2 regions of the Paenibacillus sp. PK1-4R genome follow, and region 2 is predicted to be linked to the other one. Evidence: riboswitches for the same ligand, from Rfam matches in the RefSeq annotation. Region 2 holds a riboswitch; the other holds the start of a gene.
What was found. Region 2 has a riboswitch for glycine ahead of gcvT (glycine cleavage system aminomethyltransferase GcvT). Riboswitches for the same ligand answer to the same signal wherever they lie in the genome.
Positions count from the first base shown of each region.

Region 1: it holds a riboswitch for glycine, as region 2 does, so the genes downstream of both, sdaAB (L-serine ammonia-lyase, iron-sulfur-dependent subunit beta) here and gcvT (glycine cleavage system aminomethyltransferase GcvT) in region 2, are expected to answer to the same signal.

Region 1 covers NZ_CP126535.1:520,574-523,993, reverse strand. Annotated here, with positions in the region: gene sdaAA (L-serine ammonia-lyase, iron-sulfur-dependent, subunit alpha) at 39-1,016, opposite strand; gene sdaAB (L-serine ammonia-lyase, iron-sulfur-dependent subunit beta) at 1,006-1,695, opposite strand; glycine riboswitch at 1,808-1,943, opposite strand; glycine riboswitch at 1,948-2,072, opposite strand; gene QNO02_RS02490 (phosphotransferase enzyme family protein) at 2,428-3,420, opposite strand, start outside.
Region 2 covers NZ_CP126535.1:5,359,038-5,362,457, forward strand. Annotated here, with positions in the region: gene gcvH (glycine cleavage system protein GcvH) at 411-803, opposite strand; glycine riboswitch at 1,148-1,270, shown strand; glycine riboswitch at 1,274-1,374, shown strand; gene gcvT (glycine cleavage system aminomethyltransferase GcvT) at 1,591-2,727, shown strand; gene gcvPA (aminomethyl-transferring glycine dehydrogenase subunit GcvPA) at 2,724-3,420, shown strand, end outside.

The sequences.
Region 1 (3,420 bases), 2.1 Mb from region 2:
AATGTCACTGATTTATATATCGGTGGTCCCGGTTCAGCTTAAACCTGAGTATCCTTGTCCACTTGAGCATTGTCCGCCCCACTTGTAGTTGTGTCAGAATCCGCTGGCTTCGACTCCTGCTCAGGCTCGGCACGCTTTGCCTTTGGTTTAGCCAGCTTTTGCATCATTTTGCGGCCGGTTGGTGTCTGGGCCAGTCCGCCCTGGGCTGTCTCCCGATGGCGGCTCGGCATCGCACTGCCTACTTCCAGCATGACGTCGATGACTTCGTCTGACGGAATGGCACTACGCACTCCGGCCAGGGCCATGTCAGCCGCAGCCAGCGCCGTAACCGCACCCAGTCCATTACGGACGATGCACGGGATTTCAACAAGGCCTGCGACCGGATCGCAGATAAGGCCCAGTGTATTTTTTAACGCCAAACCAACGGCATGAACGACCTGTTCCGGTGTACCTCCACGCAGTTCAACCATGGCACCCGCAGCCATGCCGATCGCGGAACCCACTTCCGCCTGACAGCCACCCTCGGCCCCGGAGATAAATGAATTGTTGGCAATAACATAACCAATCGCTCCCGCACAGAACAACCCGTTCACCAAATGTTCGTCCGTCCAGCCAAAACGCTCCTGTGAGCTAATAAAAACACCGGGGATGATGCCGCAGGAACCGGCTGTTGGTGTTGCCACGATCCGACCCATGGAGGCATTCACTTCAGATACACACAGGGCATACGCCATGGCAAGTGCGGAAGCATCTCCTGAGCAAGTCTCACCCTTGCGAATGTACTCGGCCATTTTTTTACCGTCTCCACCCGTTAACCCACTGCGTGATGTCGTATCTTCCGTTAACCCTTTGCGTACCGCTTCCTTCATCACCTGATAATATTCAGACATCTGTTTCACAACATCCGCTTCCGGTGTATTGGTCTCCTGAACCTGCTCCTCGATCATCAGCTGAGCAATGGTTTTGGATTCTGCTGTACAGATCGTATTCAGTTCGTGCAAATGTTTAAACCGCATCCGAATCAACTCCTCTCTTCAAATCGATAACACGAATGTCCAGCACATGGTCCAGCTCCCTTAGACGCTTGAGCATATCGGGATTAGGCACACCATCCATTTCCATCGCGGTAAGCGCTTCGCCATCACGGGCTTTCCGGTCCACCTGCATATACCCGATGTTAACCCCGGATGAACTGATCGTGGACGTTACAGATGCAAGCACCCCTGCTTTGTCCGCATGTCGCAGAACAAGTGTTGGAAACTCACCACTAATCTGAACACGAAAATCATTCATCGCATGCACCGATACACTGCCACCACCAATGGATGCACCGATTAAGGAGCAGGCACGTTCTCCATGCCATAACTCAATTTTGACCGTATTTGGATGAGGAGCAGGCAGGCCACTTGTATAAAACTCAACCTCCATGCCTGCTTCCTCTGCGTATTGCTCTGCATCCGGGATACGTGGATCGTCTGTGACATAGTCCAAAAGACCGCCGATCAGTGCCAGATCTGTTCCGTGCCCCTCATACGTGTCAGCGAATGAACCATATAACGTCAGCCGGGCACGTTCTGGCGTACATCCAAGCCACTGACGAGCAATTCTCCCTAACCTTGCCGCTCCAGCTGTATGTGAACTTGAAGGCCCTGTCATGGACGGACCAATAATTGAGAAAACATCTTTAAATCGCACTTTATAACCCTCCAATTGTATTCGTCATTTCCATCCAGAATCTAATCCATATTGTTCCTTATTTACTGAATGATGACATCAAAAAAGGACAGAAGAAGGCCTCAGGCCCTCTCTCTGTCCTCGATACCTGAGAGTTTCACGATCAGCAGTGTCTCACGACAAGGTGCATTGCCTGCGATTACAGACAAGTTCACCGGTCCCACTGATCATATACCCCTTGGGTGGCGCAGTTCGCGCACTCTCCAGAGTTGCGTCCAACGATGGTACATTTACCTGAGAGATTAACCACTGCGCCGGGTGCGCAGCAGCTTGCTCCTTCGGTGCCTGAATACTAGCCATTGTGCTCGGCTAACCCAGGTCTCTCCCGCTCGTTATCATCCGCTATATGGAACCATTCTGAGCTTATGTCAGAACAGTCATGGAAGTCATTAATTTCTTCTTCATTAAGATTAATCGACCGGAAGATCAGTGTCAACAAACTTAACGATTTCTTTGGGTGTATTTCCTTCATTTCCTATTGAAGCGATGATAACCAGAATATTTTGTCAGCTTTCATTACATTAATACGTTAAAAAGATCTTTTAAACAGCTCATTTCGTTCTACTTCAATCAATGATGTGCTTACTATTATTTATGATATTGTCCATGAAACCGTTCGGGTATTCAGGCAACCATAATCTTTGATCCACACTGCTCACTAACCCATCCGAGTCTGCACATCTGGATTATAAATCACAGTTCATAAAATATGCTCTCGTTCTGTACATAAGATCTGCAATACTTGCTGCATAGCTTCGGCATGCGATCTTTCATCCATTCGTGCCTCGACTCATTCGCCATCTGAAAGGCATAATAACCCAGTGTAAAAATCAACATGAATCCTTCCATTAATCGGATATCACGATCCGTCAGTGGTGCGATCTGTTTGGTATAACCGGATAAGAATATATCTCGTTCCTCCCGGTTGAACATAAGTGCTGCCCCTCCGGCATCAAAAAGATAGTACCCATACCCGTATAGACAAAAATCAATCATAGATATGCCCTGATCCGTTATCAGCAGATTGTTGCGAGTAATATCCCCATGAATGATCCCCCATGTTCCTGCGTGCTGCGGGTATGTTTCTAACTGTTCATTAATGTTCTCAAACGTCTCACGAAGCAGGTCGAAGTCTTCCGTTGTAAAAATCCCCAGTCGGACGCCTTCCTCTAGCTGCCCTAGCATGACCAAGTTCTCATGGATGTTGCCATATGCCGGCCGCACCTTTGTTCGATCTGTCTGATTCTGCTCACGCCCATATTGATGAAGCATCTGCAGTTGTGCCCCAAGATCATAGATCTGCTCTGTTGTCAGGCGTTCTCCCTGCTGGATGTCCCTTCCCTCAATCCACTCCAGTACTGTACAGCAGATTTCTTTACCCGCTTCACTTTTCCATACCGTGACCCAGTCTCCCGATACATTCCGTACCGGATGCTGCACGCGCAATTCCGTCGTTGCATTTAACTCATGAAGCAGGTTCATCTCTGCCTCCAGCGCAGGAAGCGTATGCTGAATGCCTGTCATACTTGTATATGCGGCTTGATGGATACGTAACAGATACTTCTTCCCGCTTGCTTCATCGACGACATGATATGTCAGATTCTCATTGTGGCGAATATATGAAACGACAGGTTTCTCAATAGTGTAGTTCTGTATAATCTGAGCTGCCATATGGTCGTAAGACAT
Region 2 (3,420 bases):
CTCCTTGGATCAAGTGATTATGATTTATGAAAGGGGTATCATTTCTCCCCTGCTGTAATCCTAAGCGAGAATGCTCTCCTGTTCAATGAAATGAAAGCGTACTTTCGTCATGAACAATGATGACAACATTAGGTTATGTAATCGTTTTAATCGATGCATAATGGCTGAACCCATTGGTACACAAGGTTTTTCTTGCCTATGACTTTTATCATTTCCAGAGTCATTTTCTAACCTATAGCTTGGTCCAATCAGATGATTTACATCCACAATCTGCTCAAATCTACATTCAAAACCATTCTTGGAAAGCACAAAAAACCTGTGCAAGCATCCGGCTCACACAGGTCGAAACAATATGAAACTCATTTCATTTGCTTATAAAATATATGTTAATAAGTACAAGTTCGTTGATACTATTCTTCCGTATGTTTACGATACGCGTCTGCATTCATCAATGTAGACAATGCTGCTGTCAGATCTCCCTCAACACGAATCTCAATCATCCAACCTTCCTCGTAAGGAGAGCTGTTCACAAGTTCAGGGGAGTCCTGCAACGAATCATTGACTGCAATAATTGAACCTGTGACGGGAGAGAACAAGTCGGAAACCGTTTTGACCGATTCAATCGTTCCAATGCTGTCCTCTGCTTTTACATTGGTTTCAAGGTCAGGCAATTCCACAAACACAATGTCACCCAGCTGATGCTGCGCGAACTCGGTAATGCCAATACGTACAGTATCCTCCCCTACGGTTTGCACCCATTCGTGCTCTTCACTGTACAGGAAATCACTTTTCAATTCGCTCATCGATATCCGCCTCGCTTTTCATTAAATGAGTGCATGCGTTCTTTGACCTTAACCTTTTTCCCAGAACATAGCGTATGATATTTTTGATTCAAATGTCAAGATACCTCACAATTTATTTATTGATCACCTCTAAATCCTGTAACCCGATTACACTCTTTCTTCATATACTGGTGAATATTAGAATAGTAAGCGCAGTCTTTTTAAATACACGAACAATAAAATTGAAACCAAATTAAATATTCGGTTTTTAATTATAATCTATGACATCGTTCTTGACATCGGTAGTGGATTCACGTTTTAATGAGAGGAGTAAATGTGTTTATTGGACTATGTTATACCCGCGGATGAATGTAAAGGGAGAGATTACCCGTGACACCCGATTCGGGATGTACATGAGGTAACGCCGAAGGAGTAAACCACCGATAAGCGGGGGTGAATCTCTCAGGCAAAAGGACTTTTACGGGACGCAACTCTGGAGAGCATCTATTCGCCCTGTGCGGGCGTTATGATCACCCAAGGGGAAACCTGCTGCACAACGCAGCGGGGTAACTCTCAGGTACAAGGGACAGAGCCTTAGAATACAGCGTGCTACTTGGCATGCCGATTCTTTGGCCTGTCCTTTTCCTTTTTCCCAAAAAACGAAAAACAGGATGTAGAACGGCGCTGTCATAGCTGCCTTACCATACTTATCTACGAAAAATCTCTGCTGAAAAATGTAAAAATACCCTGGTTCATTGATCCACGATTGTATATCCGGCCAGTTGACGGCCCATGACGAGGTGATTTGATGTCCGATTTGCTTAGAACACCACTCTTCCCACTGTATCAGCAATACGAAGGCGTACGGTGCATTGATTTTGGAGGCTGGGAGCTTCCGGTGCAATTTAGCGGAATCCAAAAAGAACATGAAGCGGTACGTGAGCGTGCTGGACTGTTCGATGTATCCCATATGGGCGAATTCACAGTACAGGGTGAGCAGGCTGAAGTTTTTTTGCAACAAATGATGACCAATGATGTGACCACGCTCGTTCCGGGTCAAGCCCAGTATACCCTGATGTGTTATCCAGATGGCGGTGTGGTGGATGATCTGCTCGTGTATAAGCTGGAAGATCAGCATTACATGCTCGTTGTTAATGCCTCCAACATCGACAAGGATTGGGCGTGGCTGCAAGAGCACTTGATCCCTGGCGTAAGCATGACTAACGATTCGGAGCAGACGGCGCTGCTCGCCTTGCAAGGTCCACTGGCTGTAGATATTATCGGGAAAGTTACAGATACGGATGTATCCTCGATTGAGCCTTTCCGTTTTGTACAGCAGGCAGAGGTATGCGGCGTTAAATTACTGTTGTCCCGTACAGGTTATACCGGTGAGGACGGCTTTGAACTATATGTACCTGCGGACCAGGCTGCTGCGGTGTGGAATGGATTAATGCAAGCTGGTGAAGGTTACGGACTGGTACCGACCGGACTTGGTGCCAGGGATACACTGCGCTTTGAAGCGAGGCTCCCCCTGTATGGACAGGAATTGTCGGCAACCATCTCTCCACTCGAAGCTGGCGTTGGCATGTTTGTGAAGCTGAATGCCGGACCTTTTATCGGACACGAAGCCTTGTTACAGCAAAAAACTGACGGGCCCGCCCGTAAACTGGTCGGCATCGAAGTGCTGGAGCGCGGTATTCCCCGCCCCCACTATCCGATTTACGCCGAAGGCGTACAGATTGGCGAAGTGACGACAGGCACACAATCACCTACATTGAAGCGTAATCTGGGGCTGGCCCTCATTGACAGCAAATACGCTGCGCTGGGAACCCCGCTTGAGATTGAGATCCGCGGCAAGAAACTAAAAGCCGAGGTCGTGAAGACCCCTTTTCATAAACGGACACGTACGTCAAAGACACCTACTCAAGGAGCTGATCAAGCATGAGCAAGCACCGTTACATTCCCATGACTGAACAAGATCAGAGCGCCATGCTCGCAACCATCGGTGTGGATACGCTGGAGGAACTGTTTCAGGACATTCCAAAAGAGATCCGTTATCAGGGCGAACTGCCCGTATCCTCCAAACTCGATGAATATGCACTGACACGTCACATGTCCAAACAAGCTGGTGCCAACGCCAATTTCGAAACACATGCCAGCTTCCTCGGCGCAGGCATATATGATCATCATGTTCCTTCCGTCATCAATCATGTCATTTCCCGTTCCGAATTCTACACCGCCTACACACCATATCAGCCTGAGATCAGCCAAGGTGAACTACAGGCCATTTTCGAATTTCAATCCTACATCTGTGAATTAACAGGTATGACTGTAGCCAATGCCAGTATGTATGACGGTGCAACTGCCTTTGCGGAAGCAGGTAATCTGGCCGCAGCGGCAACGCGTCGCAAACAGCTTATCGTATCTCGTACCGTTCATCCGGAAGCCCGTCAGGTATTGCAGGCATATGCGCACGGATTAAGTCTGGAGATTGTCGAGATTGGTTATAAGGATGGCGTCACTGATTGGGATGCCCTGCAAGCCGCCATATCGGACGATACCGCTGCTGTCATGATCCAGAGTCCGAACTTCTTTGGTGCTGTGGAAAATGTGAAGCAGGCTGCCGACCTCGTGCATG